One region of the Cellulosimicrobium sp. MI9406 genome, then DNA from elsewhere that is predicted to be linked to it. Evidence: riboswitches for the same ligand, from Rfam matches in the RefSeq annotation. Region 1 holds a riboswitch; each other region holds the start of a gene.
What was found. Region 1 has a riboswitch for thiamine pyrophosphate ahead of MT994_RS12755 (ECF transporter S component). Riboswitches for the same ligand answer to the same signal wherever they lie in the genome.
Positions count from the first base shown of each region.

Region 2: linked by a shared signal. The riboswitch ahead of thiO (glycine oxidase ThiO) and the one ahead of MT994_RS12755 (ECF transporter S component) in region 1 are both predicted to bind thiamine pyrophosphate.
Region 3: linked by a shared signal. The riboswitch ahead of thiD (bifunctional hydroxymethylpyrimidine kinase/phosphomethylpyrimidine kinase) and the one ahead of MT994_RS12755 (ECF transporter S component) in region 1 are both predicted to bind thiamine pyrophosphate.

Region 1 is NZ_JALIZI010000006.1:158,039-163,541, reverse strand. It holds gene MT994_RS12770 (PPOX class F420-dependent oxidoreductase) at 1-212, shown strand, start outside; gene MT994_RS12765 (Rv2578c family radical SAM protein) at 219-1,874, opposite strand; gene MT994_RS12760 (hypothetical protein) at 1,918-2,355, opposite strand; TPP riboswitch at 2,501-2,620, shown strand; gene MT994_RS12755 (ECF transporter S component) at 2,725-3,429, shown strand; gene MT994_RS12750 (ATP-binding cassette domain-containing protein) at 3,422-5,239, shown strand; gene MT994_RS12745 (energy-coupling factor transporter transmembrane component T) at 5,236-5,503, shown strand, end outside.
Region 2 is NZ_JALIZI010000004.1:150,344-155,846, reverse strand. It holds gene guaA (glutamine-hydrolyzing GMP synthase) at 1-552, opposite strand, end outside; gene thiE (thiamine phosphate synthase) at 595-1,308, opposite strand; TPP riboswitch at 1,353-1,455, shown strand; gene thiO (glycine oxidase ThiO) at 1,445-2,719, shown strand; gene thiS (sulfur carrier protein ThiS) at 2,725-2,958, shown strand; gene MT994_RS08880 (thiazole synthase) at 2,968-3,810, shown strand; gene MT994_RS08875 (ThiF family adenylyltransferase) at 3,910-5,223, opposite strand; gene MT994_RS08870 (DUF3817 domain-containing protein) at 5,220-5,503, opposite strand, start outside.
Region 3 is NZ_JALIZI010000007.1:16,391-21,893, forward strand. It holds gene MT994_RS13720 (quinone oxidoreductase) at 1-356, shown strand, start outside; gene MT994_RS13725 (hypothetical protein) at 353-634, shown strand; gene MT994_RS13730 (DUF4862 family protein) at 672-1,682, shown strand; gene thiD (bifunctional hydroxymethylpyrimidine kinase/phosphomethylpyrimidine kinase) at 1,744-2,715, opposite strand; TPP riboswitch at 2,709-2,803, opposite strand; gene MT994_RS13740 (hypothetical protein) at 2,881-3,105, shown strand; gene MT994_RS13745 (SDR family oxidoreductase) at 3,178-4,062, opposite strand; gene pheT (phenylalanine--tRNA ligase subunit beta) at 4,059-5,503, opposite strand, start outside.

The DNA of each region.
Region 1 (5,503 bases):
TGCAGGTCGACGGCGAGGCGGAGGTGATCGACCTGCCCGAGTCGGTCGAGCCGCTGGTCGACTACTACCGCGCCGTCGGCGGCGAGCACCCGGACTGGGACGAGTACCGCGCCGCGATGGTCACCCAGGGCAAGTCGCTCGTGCGGCTGACGATCACGCGCTGGGGACCGGTGGCGACGGGCGGCTTCCCGGCGCGCCTCGCCGACGCCTGAGACAGGTCAGAACAGGACCTGCTCCACTCCCCCGCCGACGACGTCGAGCCCGCCGCCGTCCACCGGCATGCCCGCGAGCGCCCCGCCGGGGCCGTCGCGCGCGTCCTGCGGCGCCGGGTCGACGGCGAGGCTGCCGGCCGGGTAGGCGCCGTCCGTCGGCGGCCCTGGCCGGCGGTGCCGGTCGCCGGGCTCGCCGCGGCGGAACCGGCCCTCGACGCCCGCGGGGCCGCGGTGGCCCGCGACCCCGAACCCGCGTGCCTCGAGCATCGGCCGCACCCGGTCCCACAGCCAGGACCGGTACGCCGTCGAGGCGTACGTGCCGCGGGCGTACACGCGCTCGTACCCGGGGACGAGGCGCGGGTGCTCGCGCGCGAGCCAGCCCATGTACCACTCGCGCGTGCCGGGCTTGAGGTGCAGGGGCAGCACCGTGACGCCGGTCGCGCCCGCGTCCTTGACGGCGTCGAGCAGCTCGGTGAGCGCGCGGGTCGAGTCGGTGAGCCACGGCAGCACGGGAGCGACCATGACGCCGCACGGCAGACCGGCCTCCCGGACCGTGCGGACGAGGTCGAGCCGCGCGCGCGGCGAGGGCGTGCCGGGCTCGACGCTCGCCTGGAGCTCGGGGTCCAGGAGCGCGAGGGACACGCCGATCCCGACCTCGACGCGCGAGGCTGCGTCGACGAGCAGCGGCAGGTCGCGGCGCAGGAGCGTGCCCTTGGTCAGCACGGACAGCGGCGTGCCCGACCCGGCGAGCGCGTCGATGATGCCGGGCATGAGGCGGTAGCGACCCTCGGCGCGCTGGTACGGGTCGGTGTTGGTGCCGAGCGCGACGGCCTCGCGCGCCCAGGACGGGCGGGCGAGCTCGGCGCGCAGCACGTCGTCGACGTTGACCTTGACCACGACCTCCCGGTCGAAGTCCTCGCCCGCGTCGAGGTCGAGGTACTGGTGCGTGGGGCGGGCGAAGCAGTTGTGGCTCACGACCCCCGCGGCGACGAAGTCGCGCGTGCCGGTCGTGATGTCGACCAGCTCCGTCGTCTCCCCCGGCCCGTCGAGTGCTTCCAGGGAGTCGACGCGCAGCGCCTCGCCGCCGGTGACGTCCTGGCCGTCGAGGACGGGCCGCCCGTCCGCGAGCGCCGCGGCGCCCGGCCCGACGAGCACGTCGCCGAGCGCCAGGCGGGCACGGTGCCCGGCACCGCCGACGACGTGGCGCCACCCGCGCTCGGTGAGGAACCGGTGGTCGCCGCTCGCCACGAGGCGCGTGCCGTCGGCGAGGGTCACGCGGTAGGCGCGCTTGCGGGTGGTCCAGCGGTCGAGCACCCGGGTGCGCACGTAGCGCCGGTACGCGCCGTGCGGGGCGGTGCCGACGATCTCGTCGCCGACACGCAGCTCGCCGATCGGCCGTTGCGTGCCGTCGGCCAGCAGCACCGGGGTGGCGGGCGCGAGGCAGTAGGAGCACGCGTGGCTGCACCCGCGGTACGGGTTGACGGTCCACCGGAACGGCATGCGCGACATCGCCGGCACCTTGGACAGCGCGCTCTTGGCCGTGACCTCGTGGAACGTGATGCCCGCGAACTCGGGCGTGCGCACGCTGCGGACGAGGCCGACCCGCTCCAGCCCGGGGAGCGCGCCGTCGTCCGCGCCGAGCGCCTGTCCGTCCCACCGCATCGCGCTATTCGAACAAACGTTCGAACGCGCTGTCAAGGGCGGGTCATTCGTCGGCGGACCACGCCTTGAGCAGCGCCAGGTTCCCGAGGGGGATGTGGTGGCCGATGCGCGGATGGTCCAGCGCGACACCGACGACCCCGGCCGCGCCGAAGGACGCGACGTAGTCGATCGCCGCCGGCACGGGTACCCCGAGCAACGGCACGGCGCCTGTCTCGTCGTCCGCCAGACCGAGCGCCCGGGCCGCCTCGTCCGCGCGCGCGGCGCTGCTGTAGAGGCAGATCATGGGCCCCTGGTCCGCAGCGACGGCGTACGGACGCGGCTGGTCCTCGGACCCCCGCGCGATGAAGAACCACGTGCCGAGGCGCACCGTCTGCCGCCACAGCGCGATCTGGGCCGACGTGTCGCCCGCGGGCGCGCTCCGCACGGCCTCGTCGAGGCGGTCCAGCTCGGCGACCGCGGCGGGGTCGTTGTCTCGGGTCATGCGCACTGCCTCGTTCCTCGTGGTCGGAGCCCGTACCCGGGTCCGCGCGGGCGCCTCGTCGCCGTCACCTTCTCACGGCGGCCGGGCGTCCCGGTGGGTGAGACGCCGGGATTGTCCGGCGGCCGTCCAGGCCCTAGGGTCGGGCCGAACGCCCCCGGGGAGCGCACGAGCGCTGAGAGTGCAGGCCGGACACCCGTCCCCCCTGCAGACCCGTGGAACCTGATCTGGTTCGTACCAGCGAAGGGAGCAGGGCCGACGTCACCGTCCCCTGCGCGCTCGTGCCCGCGCCCCGCGCGTGCCGTCCGCGCGGGGGCGGCGGTGGCGCGCCGTCGTGCACCCCTCGCCCCGGGGCCCGACGGAGGGAAGCGCATGACCGAGCCCCGCACCACGCCGCCCCGGGCGACCCCGCCCACCGCCACGCCCGACGACCGACCCGACGGCGTGGGTCCCACGCCCGCCCCTCGGGACCGCGCCGTCGCCACTCCCCCGAGCCGTGCCCGACGCCGCGGCCTCACCCTCCACGAGACCGTCCTCGTCGCCGTGCTGGGGGTCGTGTTCGGGTTCGTCTACTGGGCGTTCGTGCAGCTCTGGGCCCCGCTCCAGCTCGCCATGGGACCGCTCGCGGACCTCGCCGCCAACGTGCTCGCGGGCGCGTGGATCGTCGTCGGCCCGCTCGCGACGTACATCGTGCGCAAGCCGGGCGTCGGCATCCTCACCGAGACGCTCGCGGCGCTCGTCGAGGTGGTCTTCCTCGCGTCGCCCGCCGGCCCGCTGCTCGTCCTCGTGGGGCTCGTCCAGGGCATGGGCGCCGAGATCCCCTTCGCCCTCACCCGGTACCGCCGCTACCGCTGGTGGGTCTTCGTCGCGTCGGGAGTGAGCGCGGCGCTCGTCACGTACGCGTTCAACGCGGTCCGCTTCGGCTGGCTCGGGCAGGACTACGCGATGCTCCGGCTCGGCGTGCAGGTCGTCTCGTGCGTCGTGCTGTGCGGGATCGCGGCGCGCCTCCTCGGCGACGCCCTCGCCCGCACCGGCGCGCTCGACGCCTTCGCGATCGGGGCCGACCGCCGTGGCTGAGGCACCGACCGCCGCACCGGACGTCACGCCGGACGCCGTGCCCGGCGACGTGCCCTGCGACGTGCCCGACGCCGTCGCCGCCGCCGGTCTGACCGTCACCGTGGGCCACGACGGCACGCGCGTGCTCGACGACCTCACGCTCACCGTCCCCGCGGGCACCGGGCTGCTCGTGCTCGGCCCCTCGGGCTGCGGGAAGTCCACGCTGCTGCGTGCGCTCGTCGGCGTCGTGCCTCACACGCTCCCGGGGTCGGTCACGGGCGACCTGCGCGTGACGGGCGTCGACCCGCGCGACACGACCCCGGCGGCGCTCGCCGCGCGCGTCGGCCTCGTCCAGCAGCGGCCGGGCGACCAGCTCTGTCTCGCCCGCGTCGACGACGAGCTGCGGTTCGCGCTCGAGAACCGGGCGGCGGACCCGCGCACGATGGACGCCCGCGCCGCCACCGCGCTCGCCGCCGTCGGTGCGGACCACCTGCACGACCGGCCGACCCACGCGCTGTCGGGGGGCGAGGCGCAGCGCGTCGCCCTCGCGGCGGCGCTCGTCGCCGACCCCGAGCTCGTGGTCCTCGACGAGCCGACGGCGTTCCTCGACCCGGCGGCGGCGCACGAGGTCGGGACGCTCGTGGGCGGGCTCGTCCGGGCGCCCGGACGGGACGCGCCCGACACCCCCGGCCGGTCGGTCGTGCTCGTCGAGCACCGCCTCGACGACGTCGGGACACTCCCGGCCGCGACGCTCGTGCTCGACGACACCGGTCGCGTCGTCGCGCACGGCCCCACGACCGCCGTCCTGCGCGCGCACGCCGCCACGCTCGCCGCGCTCGGGTGCTGGCTGCCGCTCGACATCCGGCTGGAGCGCGCCGGAGCCCCGGGCCCGCTCGGCGCACCCGCGACCGACGCCTGGCTCGTCAACCTCGGGCGCACCGCCGACCCCCGCACCGTCGACCCCCGCGCCGCGGACGCCGGCCCGGTCGCCCTGCGTGCCCGACGCCTCGCGGTGCACCGTGCCGCGGCAGGCCACCGGCGGCGCGGGCGGGACGAGACGCCGGTGGTGCGCGACGTCGACCTCGACGTGCACGCGGGTGAGGTGCTCGCGGTGGTGGGGCCGAACGGCGGCGGCAAGTCGACCCTCCTGCGCGGGCTGGCGGGACTCGAACGGACCACGGGCGAGGTCACGACGGCGCCCGGTGCGCCCGTCGCGATGGTGTTCCAGGACCCGGAGCACCAGCTCCTCGCGCGCACGGTCCGCGACGAGGTCGCCTGGTCGGCCCGGCTCGCGCGGCTCGACGGCGTCGACGGACGCGTCGCGCGCACCCTGGACGCGTTCGCCCTCGCGCACCTCGCCGACGCGAACCCGTACCGGCTCTCCGGCGGCGAGCAGCGGCGCCTTTCCCTCGCGACGGCGACGGTGCTCGACCCGCCCGTCCTCCTCGCCGACGAGCCCACGTCGGGGCTCGACCGCGCCCAGGCGGACGCCGTCGCCCACGCGCTGCGCGAGCGCGCCGACGCGGGCGGCGCGGTGGTCGTCGTCACGCACGACCTCGCGCTCGTCGCGGCCCTCGCCGACCGTGTCGCCGTCGTCGTCGGCGGCCGGCTCGTGGCGCTGGGGCCGCCCGCCACCGTGCTGGCCGACGACGCGCTGTGCCGGCGCGCCCGCCTGCGCCGTCCTCCCCTGCTCGCGTGGTGGGCCCGCACGGGCCGCCGCCACGGGGTGGACCCGGGCGCGCTCGTCCGGGCGCTCGACGCCACCGTCGGCGCCGTCGCAGCCGACCCCGCAGAGACCGCGCCCGCAGCCCTCGCGGAGGTCGCCCCGTGACCGCTCCGCACAGCACGCCCCTCGGGCGCTGGAACCCGACGGTCAAGCTCGCGACCGTCCTCGTCGTGTCGACGGGTGCGCTGCTCGTCACCGACCCGTACACCCCCGCGATCGGGTGGGTGCTCACGGTCGCGGCGCTGCTGGTCGCGGGACGCGTCCCCGTGCGCACGCTCGCCCTGGCGCACGTGCCCTTCCTCGTGTTCGCGACGAGCCTGCTGGTCGTCAACGTCGCCACCCGGCCCGGCGGCGACCCGGTCGACCTGG
Region 2 (5,503 bases), on a different contig from region 1:
CTGCACGCCGTAGAGGCGACGCTCGCGGTCCTCGAACGCGGCGACCGGCGAGCCCGACGACGTCGCGAGGACCTCGAAGCCCTCGGGCGCGCGGTGCACGGCGTCGCCGTGGCTCATCCACGTGGTCTGGTTCTGCGGCGTGCCGTCGAGCAGCACGCCCGCGGCGCACACCTCGACCTCGGTGCCGCCGTACTCGCGCAGGCCCGTCTGGGCGACCTCGCCGCCGAGCGCCTTCGCCATGGCCTGGAAGCCGTAGCAGATGCCCATGACGGGCACGCCGGCCTCGAACAGCGCCGGGTCGACGAACGGGGCACCCGTCGCGTACACGGACGAGGGGCCGCCCGAGAGGATGATCGCGGCCGGGTCCTTCGCGAGCATCTGCTCGACCGTGAAGGTGTGCGGCACGATCTCGGAGTAGACCTTGGCCTCGCGCACGCGGCGCGCGATGAGCTGCGCGTACTGGGCGCCGAAGTCGACGACGAGCACGGGCCGCGGGGTCGAGGCCACCTCGGCGGTGGTGGGGGTGTCGGGAGCGGTGGCGGGTGACGTCACCCGTCCAGGATAGTCGCCGTGCGGCGGGGCTCGTCCCGCGTCTCAGGCGTCGGTGCGCGCCTCGGCGCGCGCCGCGACCCGCTCGCGCAGGGCGCGGGCGGCCGCCTCCGGGTCGCTCGCCGCCGTGATCGCGCGCACCACCACGATCCGGGTCGCGCCCGCGTCGAGGACCGCGTCGAGCCGGTCCGCGTCGATCCCGCCGATCGCGAACCAGGGCGTCGCGGGCCGGGTCGCCGCGACGTCGCGCAGCAGGTCGAGGCCGACGGCGGCCCGCCCCGGCTTCGTCGGGGTCGCCCACAGCGGGCCCACGCAGAAGTAGTCCACCGCCGGGTCGGCCTCCGCCGCGGCCGCCTGCGCGGCCGAGTGCGTGGACCGGCCGAGCACGGGCCCCGCGCCCAGCAGCGCCCGCACCGCCGGGACCGGCAGGTCGCCCTGGCCCATGTGCACGACCGGCGCCCCCGTGACCGACGCCACGTCCGCCCGGTCGTTCACGGCCCACAGCGCGCCGTGCTCCGTCGCGACCCGCGCGACGACCTCCTGGAGCTCGAGCTCGCGCGCGACGTCGAGCGTCTTGTCGCGGAGCTGCACGACGTCCACCCCGCCCGCGAGCGCCGCCCGCAGGAAGTCCTCGAAGTCGCCGCGCTCCTCGCGCGCGTCCGTGCAGAGGTAGAGCCGCGCGTCGGCGAGCCGGGCGCGTGCGGCGTCCCCCGCCGACGGGGTGGGAGTGGCCGGGGTGGTGGAGGTCTCGGAGCTCACCCGCGGGAGCCTAGCCTCGGCGGGCCCACGGCAGGAGGTACTGTGGCCGACAGCACGGGAGCCCCGCACGGGGCTGAGAGGGCGTCGCCGCCGACCGTCGAACCTGATCTGGGTCATGCCAGCGAAGGGAGCGCACATGAGCCTGTCCGTCCACCCGTCCGCGGGTGGCTCCGTCGTGCCCGACGGCGCGCGTGACGTCGTCGTCGTGGGGGGCGGGATCGTGGGTCTCGCCGTCGCGTGGCGCGCGGCGCGCGCGGGCCTGACCGTCACGGTGCTCGACCCGACGCCGGGCGCGGGCGCGACGCATGCCGCCGCGGGGATGCTCGCGCCGGTGACCGAGGCCGACTTCGGGGAGGAGGCCGCCCTGCGGCTCCACCTCGCGGCCGCCGCGGCGTGGCCGGCGTTCGCCGCGGACCTGCGCGCGGCGACGGGGGCGGACGTCGGGCTGCGGACCGCCGGGACGCTCACCCTCGCCTACGACGCGGACGACCTCGCGCTGCTCCGCCGCGTCCTCGCGCTGCACGCCGCGCACGGTCTCGCGTCGCACGAGCTCACCGTCGCCGACGCGCGCCGACGCGAGCCGTACCTGGGCCCGCGCGTCGCCGGGGCGGCGTGGGCCCCCGCGGACCACGCCGTCGACCCGCGCGCGACGCACGCCGCGCTGCTCGCGGCGGTCGTCGGACGCGACACCGCGGGCGCGGGCTCGGCCGCCGGGACCCGCGTCGTCCGCGCGGCCGCGACCCGGCTCGCGCTCGATGCCGGGCGCGTGGTCGGCGTGCACGACGACGCGGGCCGGCTCCACCGCGCGGGTGCGGTCGTCGTCGCGGCGGGCTGGCAGTCGGGCGCCCTGCTCGCGGGCGTGCCGGGCGTCGTCGTGCCCACGCGCCCGGTGAAGGGTCAGACGCTGCGGCTCGACGCGGGCCCGGACCTCGCGCTCGAGCACGTCGTGCGCGGGCTCGTGCAGGGTCGGCCGGTGTACGTCGTGCCGCGCGACGCCGAGCCGACGGGGCCGCGCGCCGGGCACCGGGAGGTCGTCGTCGGGGCGACCACCGAGGAGAACCCCGACGACCGTCGCGCCACCGCCGGCGGCGTCTTCGCGCTCCTGCGGGACGCGCGCGCCCTCCTGCCGGGGATCGACGGGGCCGCGCTGGTCGAGGTGACGCCGCGGGGCCGCCCCGCGACCCCGGACAACCTCCCGCTCGTCGGGCCGACGGACGTCCCGGGGCTGCACCTCGCGACGGGGCACGGCCGCAACGGCATCCTGCTCGCCCCGCTCACGGCCGACGCCGTCGTCGCCGGGCTCGGCAGGCTCTTCGCGCTCGGCGGGACCGAGCCCGGCGACGACGTCGCGACCGCCCTCGCCACCGCCCGGACCGACCGCTTCGCCCGCACCGCCACGACACCGAGGTGAGACCCGTGACCGCACCCGCACCCACCGCGCTCGTCAACGGCGAGCCGTACCCGCTCGACGGCGACGTCGACCTGGAGCGGCTCGTCGCCGCGCTCGTCCCCGCCTACGTCGCCGACGGCACGCCGCAGGGCGTCGCGGTGGCCGTCGGGGACGCCGTCGTGCCGCGCGGCGCCTGGGCGACGACCGTCGTCGCGCCCGGGGACCGCATCGAGATCGTCACCGCCGTCCAGGGCGGCTGAGGAGGACCCATGACCACGACCGACGTCTCCCCCGCCACCGCGAGCGGGCCGACCGGCGCCGACGACCCGCTCGTCGTCGCCGGCACCCTGATCGGGTCGCGCCTCGTCATGGGCACCGGCGGGGCCGCGAACCTGCTCACGCTCGAGGACGCGCTCGTCGCGTCGGGCACCGCCCTCACGACCGTCGCGATGCGACGCGTCGCCGTCCGCGCCGGCGGGGACGCGAGCCCCGACGCGGGGATCTGGGCGCTGCTCGCCCGCCTCGGTATCCGCGCGCTGCCCAACACCGCCGGGTGCTTCTCGGTGCGGGAGGCCGTGCTCACCGCGCACCTCGCGCGCGAGGCGTGCGGTACCGAGTGGGTCAAGCTCGAGGTGATCGCCGACGACGTGACCCTCCTGCCCGACCCGGTCGGCCTCGTCGAGGCGGCGGACCAGCTCGTGCGCGACGGGTTCGTCGTGCTGCCCTACACGAACGACGACCCGATCCTCGCGCGCCGGCTGGAGGACGTCGGCTGCGCCGCCGTCATGCCCCTCGGGGCACCGATCGGCACGGGGCTCGGCATCCTCAACCCGCGCAACATCGAGGCGATCGCCGCCGCGGCCCGGGTGCCCGTGATCCTCGACGCGGGGATCGGCACGGCGTCCGACGCCGCGCTCGCGATGGAGCTCGGCTGCGACGGCGTGCTCCTCGCGACTGCCGTCACGCGCGCCGCCGACCCGGTCCGCATGGCCCGCGCGATGCGCCTCGCCGTCGAGTCGGGCCGGCTCGCCGCGGGCGCCGGGCGCATCCCCCGCCGCGAGGGCGCCCTGGCGAGCTCGTCCCCGCAGGGCCGCCTCGACCTGGCCCTCTGACGCCGTCGACCAGGCCGTCCCGGCGGGCCGAGCAGGCCATCCGGGCTCGTCCGCCGACCAGGACGCACCACGACCACCTGGTCGACGTGCAGGGGGGCGTTAGGGGGCAGGAGGTTCCAGGGCGGTGAGGAGGGCGGGGACGCCGCCGACGACGGAGCGCGCGTCGAGGCCCGCGGCGCGAGCGACGTCCGCGACGCGGGCCGACCGGCCGCCGACCGCGCACACCACGAGCACCGGGCGGTCGGCGGGCAGGTCCGCGAGCGCCGCGGCGGCACCGGGGTCCTGCGCGCCGCCGAGGAACGCGCCGCTCGGGACGAGCGTCGCCCCGGGGAGCGGGCGCACCTGCGCCTCCCAGTCCTCGCGGACGTCGAGGAGGAAGGGTGCGGCGTCGTCGGCCCGCAGCAGGGCGGCCGCGTCGGGGGCGGACACGTCGCGCGGCGCGGGCCCCGGGGCTCCGGTCGGCCCCGCCCCGGCGCCGGGCACCGCCATGGCCGGCGCCACCGGCCGGAGCCCGCAGAACGCGGCGTAGGCGTCGTCGCCCGGAAGGAGCGCGGTGACGGGCTCGCGCGTCGGGTCGGCGCGCACGGTGAGCTGGCGCCACGAGAGGTCGAGGGCGTCGTAGACGGCGAGGCGGCCCAGCAGCGTCGTGCCGGCGCCGGTGACGAGCTTGATCGCCTCGGTCGCCATGACCGAGCCGACGGTGCCGCACATCGCGCCGAACACACCGCCGGTCGCGCAGTCGGGTGCCGCGCCCGGGGGCGGCGGGACGGGGAACACGTCGCGGTAGGTGACCCCACGCGGAGTCTGCTCTCCCGACCCCACGGGATCCGGACCCGCGGCGTCCGGGTGCGGGGCGTCGTCGGGCACGGCGAAGCGGGGCGCGGCCCAGAAGACGCTGACCTGTCCCTGGAAGCGGTAGATCGAGCCCCAGACGACGGGCAGGCCGAGGACCTCGGCCGCGTCGGAGACGAGGTAGCGGGTCGGGAAGTTGTCGGCGCCGTCGAGCACGACGTCGTAGCCGCGCAGCACGTCGAGCGCGTTGTCCGCGTCGAGCCGCAGCGCGTGCTCGACGACGTGGACGTGCGGGTTGACGTCCGCGATGCTCTCGCGCGCGGAGTCGACCTTGCGGCGCCCGACGTCCGACCCGCCGTGGATGACCTGGCGCTGGAGGTTGGACGTGTCGACGGCGTCGTCGTCGACGATGCCGATCGTGCCGACGCCCGCGGCCGCGAGGTAGAGCAGCGCGGGGCTGCCGAGGCCGCCCGCGCCGACGACGAGCACGCGCGCGGCCGCGAGCCGCCGCTGGCCCTCGGTGCCGACGCCCGGCAGCGCGAGGTGGCGCGCGTAGCGCTCGAGCTCCGGCGTCGAGAGCTCGGGACCGGGCGCGACGAGGGGGGCGAGCGGCGTCGTCATGCCGCGTACTGCTCCTCCAGCGCGACGAGCTTCGCGTCGGCCTCGGCGTGCACCTTCTTCTCGAGGATGAACGACATGACCGGGACGACGCCGGCGAACACCATCGTCGCGAGGCGGCCCCAGCCCCAGCGCATCTTGGTCCACAGGTCGAGCACGGTGACGAGGTACACGACGTAGATCCAGCCATGCGCGAAGGGGATCCAGGACACGTACCGCATGATCCCGTCGACGTCGACGAACTGGCCCACGCCGTACTTGACGATCATCTCGACGCACAGGA
Region 3 (5,503 bases), on a different contig from region 1:
GCCGCCGCGGCACGCTCGTCCTCTACGGCGGCTCCTCCGGGCAGGTCCCGCCGTTCGACCCGCAGCGCCTCAACGCGGGCGGCTCGCTCTTCCTCACGCGGCCCAAGCTCGCCGACCACACGGCGACGCGCGCCGAGCTCGTCGAGCGCGCGACCGAGGTGCTCGGCGCCGTCGCGGGCGGCACGCTGCACGTGCGCGTCGGCGCGACGTTCCCGCTCGCCGACGCCGCCGACGCCCACCGCGCGCTCGAGGGACGGGCGACCACCGGCAAGGTGCTGCTCCGTCCCGCCGGGGCGGACGACGCTCGCGCCACCACGACCGGGACCACGACCGGCACGACGACCGGGACCGCGTGAGCTGGGACTGGGTGCCGCCGCGCCCGGGCGAGGAGGACGGCTCCGACGGCGGCCCTTCCCCCGCGCTGCGCCGCACCGTGACCGTGCTCGCCGTGCTGCTCACCGCGGTGTTCGTCGTCTACTACGTGACCGTGGCGGTGCGCCAGCAGGCCGACGCGTGCGTCGCCGACCGGCCGGCGGGCGTCGCGGTGCAGGACGTCGAGGCACGGTGGCGCTGGGTGCCGCCGGGCTACGCGTGCGAGTACGCCACCGCCGACCAGGACGTCGCCCGCGCCTGACCCGCCCGGCATCCCCCACCACCACCGACGAGGACCGATGACCGACCTGCACGACCGCCCCCTGACCCTGCTCGGCGCCTATGCCCTCGCCGGCGTCCCCGACCCGGGCGGCTGGTACGCCGCCCTCGACGAGGACGGCCTCGACGGCCTCGAGCACCCCGTCGACCCGGACGACGCGGACGCGCTCGCGACGACCGCGGCCGCGCTGCCGCCGCACTGGGCGCTGCTGCCGACGACGGTCGCCGCGACGGCCCGCCGCGCCGCGGCCGACCGCTCCTACGGCCTCGCGTCCGACGACGAGGAGGGTCGGCGCGAGGCGGTCGACGGCGTCGCGCGCGTCCTCGCGGCCATGACCCGGCTCGCCGAGGCGGAGGGTCGACGGCGCGTCGTCGCGGTCGAGCTCCAGTCCGCGCCCGGTCCCGGCCGCGGCTCCGGCGCGGCGCTCGCGCGCAGCCTCACCGAGCTGGCCGCCGTCGCGCCCGCCGGGCTGCCGCTCGTGGTGGAGCACTGCGACGCGCCCCGCCCGTGGGGCGTCGCGGAGAAGGGCTTCCTCGCGCTCGACGACGAGATCGCGGCCGTCGCGCGCGCGGCCCGGGACACCGGCCACCCCCTGCACGTCGGGCTCAACTGGGGCCGGTCCGCCATCGAGGGGCGCAGCGCCGCGACGCCCGTCGAGCACGCGCGGGCGGCCGCCGGCGCAGGCCTCCTCGCGAGCGCGATGCTCTCCGGTGCCGCCGGCCGGCCCGGCCGGTGGGGTGCGCCGTGGGCGGACGCGCACGTGCCGCCCCACGGCCCGGACCCCGCGCTCCCCGGCCCGGACGAGTCGATGCTCGGCCCGGCCGAGGTGCGCGAGTTCCTCGCCGCGGCCGGGCCGGTCCCGCTCGTCGGCGCCAAGGTGACGACGCGGCCCGCGGACGCCCCGCCCGCGCAGCGCCTCGCCGTCGCGCGCGCGACGCTCGCCGTGCTCCGCGACGCGCTGGCCGACCTCGACACCGACCGCGGAGTCGGCCCCACGGCCGACCACGCAGCGAGCCGCCCCACGGCCTGAGCGCGCCCCGCGGGCCGGGGTCAGGCACGTCGCAGCCCGGGCTCGGCCGGTCGACCCGGGCTCAGCCCCGCCGCACGGGCGCCGAGCGGTGCAGGTGGTCCACGGGCCCCCGGCCCGTCCCCACCCGCAGCGCGGCGCCGGCGCGCAGCGCGCCCGTGAGCCACTCCTTCGCCTCGCGGGTCGCTTCCTCCCAGCTCGCGCGCTGCGGTCGCAGCGCCGCGAGCGCCGCCGAGAGCGAGCACCCCGTGCCGTGGGTGTGGGGCGTGTCGATGCGCTCGGCGTCGAACGTCGTGACGGTGGGCGCCCCCGGCGCGCGGCCCGTCGTCGGCCCGGGCGCGGGGACGACGAGCGCGTCGGGCGACGTGCGTCCGCTGAGGTGACCGCCCTTGAGCAGCACGACGGCGTCGCTCGCGGTCGCGTACTGCGTCGCCTGGCGCAGGGCGTCGTCCCACGTCGTCGCGGGCTCCTGCCCGCCGAGGACGCCGAGCTCGGGCAGGTTCGGCGTGACGACGTCGGCGCGCGCCGCGAGGTCGCGCACGGCCTGCTCCGCACCCGCGTCGAGCAGGCGGTGGCCGGACGTCGCGACCATCACCGGGTCCAGGACGACCCAGGGCCGCGGAGCACCCGCGGCGGCGCGCGCCGCGGCGAGGTCGTCGAGCCACTCCCCGACGGCGCGGGCGTTCGCCTCGTCCGCGACCATGCCGATCTTCACGGCGTCGACCTCGACGTCGTCGGACACGGCGTCGAGCTGCGCGCGCAGGAACGCCGGCCCGGGGACGTGCACCGACCGTACGCCGTGGGTGTTCTGCGCGACGAGCGCCGTGGTGACGGCCATGCCGTAGGCGCCGTGCGCGCAGAACGCCTTGAGGTCGGCCTGGATCCCGGCGCCGCCGGTCGGGTCGGTCCCCGCGACGGAGAGGACGCGGGGGCGGGACGGTGCCGGGTCGGGCCGACGGCCCGGGTCGGGCCGGCGGTCACGGTCCGCGGGAGCGGAGGCCGGGTCGGAGGTGTGCCGAGGCAGGGCGAGCGTCATCGCGCGGACATCCCTTCGCTGGTACGAGCCAGATCAGGTTCGACGGGTCTCATCTCAGCCCCGGTGCGGGGCACCCCGTGTCGCGGGCCATGCTACGCGGCGACCCGTGCGCTTTTCACCCGCCCCGACGCGTGAGACGACGCGCGTGCGCGCGTCTTTCCGGGTATGACGCAGCACGTCGCCCCCGCGACCCGCCCCTTCCTGCCGGACGCGCCCGTCCCGGTCCAGGTGCCCGCCCTCTGCACGACGTACGACCGCGACGGCCGGCGGGTCGTGCTCACGGGCGTCGTCACGCACGACGCGGGCGGCCTCGTGGCGTTCGAGTACGAGCACCCCGAGCGGGGCCTGTGGCACGTGTGGGTCGACCGGGACGCGTGCGTCCCGCTGTGACCCGGTGCCCGGACGCACGGACGCCGCCCGACCGGGGGGTCGGGCGGCGTCGGCCGTGCGGGGCGCGTGCGCTCAGCGGGCGGGGAGCTCCCCCGGCATCGGGTCGTCGGAGCCCCAGCGCGTGACGCGCAGCCGACGGCCGTCGGGACCGGGCAGCGCGACGCCCGCGCGGGCGGCCTCCTGGGCGGCCGCGCGGAGCGACCCGGGCGAGTCGTGCGTCACGCGCACGAACGACCCCGAGAACGCGTCGAGCTCGCCGCGGGCGATCGCGACGACCATCTCGACCGTGCGCTCGACGGGCGTCCACTCCGTGCGGCCCTCGTGCATGACCATGGACGCCGTCATGTCGGTCTGCACGACGCCCGGCGACACCTCGAAGGTCCGCAGCCCGAGCGCGTGGCCCGAGCGGTGGAGGTTCGCCCCGAGACGCAGGAGCGCCGTCTTGCTCGCGTTGTACGCGCTCGCGCCCTCCATGTCGTGCGAGCCCGCGCCGCTGTTGAGGTCGACGACGCGGCCGCCGCCGCGCGCGAGCATCCCGGGGACGACGGCGCGCGCGAGCAGGAACGGCCCGCGCACGTTGGTCTCCAGGACGGCCCACCACTCGTCGGGGTCCGCCTCCCAGAGCGGCACCTCGGCGTCGACCCGGCCCGCGTTGTTGACGAGCAGGTCCACGCTCCCGAGCGTGGCCTCGGCCTCGCGGACGGCCGCGGCCACCGCCGCCGCGTCGGTCACGTCCGCCGTGACGACGACGGCCCGGCCCGCGCCGTCGAGCGCGGCGATCTCGTCGGCCACCCCGGCGAGCCGGCCCGCGTCGCGTGCGAGGAGCGCGACGTCGAGACCGGACGCGGCGAGCCCGACGGCGACCGCGCGGCCGATGCCGCGCGACGCCCCGGTGACGAGCGCGGTGCGCGCGGGCGCCACGTCCGGCGTCGCGCCCTGCCTCGGTGCGCCGCTCATGCGCGCAGCTCCGCCCCGACGCGCTCGCGCGCGGCGGCCACGGCGCCCTCCCGGACCCGCGCGACGTCGTCGGCGGTGAGGGTGCGGTCCGCGGCGCGCAGCCGCAGCGAGAACGCGAGCGACTTGCGCCCGGCGCCCACCTGCTCGCCCGTGAAGACGTCGAACAGCACGACCTCCTCCGCGAGCTCGCCGGCGCCCTCGACGACCGCGGCGCGCAGCGCCTCGGCCGGCACGTCGGCGGCGACGACGAACGCGAGGTCCTCCTTCGCCGCCGGGAACCCGGAGACCGGGGTCGCCTGGACGGGCTCGTCGGACGCACCCGCGACGAGCGCCGACAGGTCGAGCTCGAACGCCACGGAGCGGGCGGGCAGGCCGACGTTCTCGAGCACCTTGGGGTGCAGCTCGCCCGCGTGCCCGACGACCGTCCCGTCGGCGAGCTCGAGGCGCGCGCAGCGGCCCGGGTGGAACGGGGCCCGCGCGGTGTCGGCGACCACGCGCACGGCGTCGTCCCCCCGCAGACCGGCGCGGTCCGCGACCAGGCGCGCCGCGTCGAGCGCGTCCGTCCAGTCCGCCGGCCGGCCGGAGCCCCACCAGCCCGCCCGCTCGCGACGACCGACCAGGACGCCCGCGACGTGGCGCGGCTGCGCCGGGAGCGCGGCCTCGATCGCGGCGAGGTCGTCGTCGGAGGGACGCACCCCGCCGGGCAGCGACGGCGCGGCCGGGGCGCCCGGGCGCGGGTGCGTCACGAGGCCGACCTCGAACACGGCGACGTCCCCGAGCCCGCGGCCCACGTTGCGGCGCGTGGTCTCCAGGAGCGTGCTCAGCACGTCCGTGCGCATCAGGGGGCGGTCGTCGGCCAGCGGGTTGAGCAGGCGCAGCGCCCGGCGGCGCTCGTCGTCCGCGGGGATCCGCAGCGCGTCGAGCTCGCCCTCGCCGACGAACGGGTAGCTCAGCGTCTCGACGAACCCGTGCTCGGCGAGCGCGCGGGCGACCGACCGGCGCACGCGCTGCTCGCGCGTGAGCCCGCGGCCGCCGGGCGCCGAGGGGAGCACCGACGGGATCTCGTCGTACCCGACGAGGCGCGCGACCTCCTCGACCAGCTCGGCCGGCTCGGTGAGGTCGGGGCGCCACGACGGCGGGGTCACGACGACGACGCCCGTCGCGGCGGCGTCGTCCGCGTCGACCGCGCACCCGATCGCCCCGAGCGTCCCGACGACCTGCTCGAGCGTGTACGGCACGCCGACGAGACGCTCGGCCTCGCCGACGGGCAGGTGGATCGGGGTGGGCGCGGTCACGCGGTCGAGGTCGCTGACGGCCGGGTCGGCGGTCCCGCCGCCCAGCTCGACGAGCAGGTCGACGACGCGCTGCGCCGCGACCGCGGGCAGCAGCGGGTCCACGCCGCGCTCGAACCGCTTCGCGGCCTCGCTCGACAGCTTGTGGC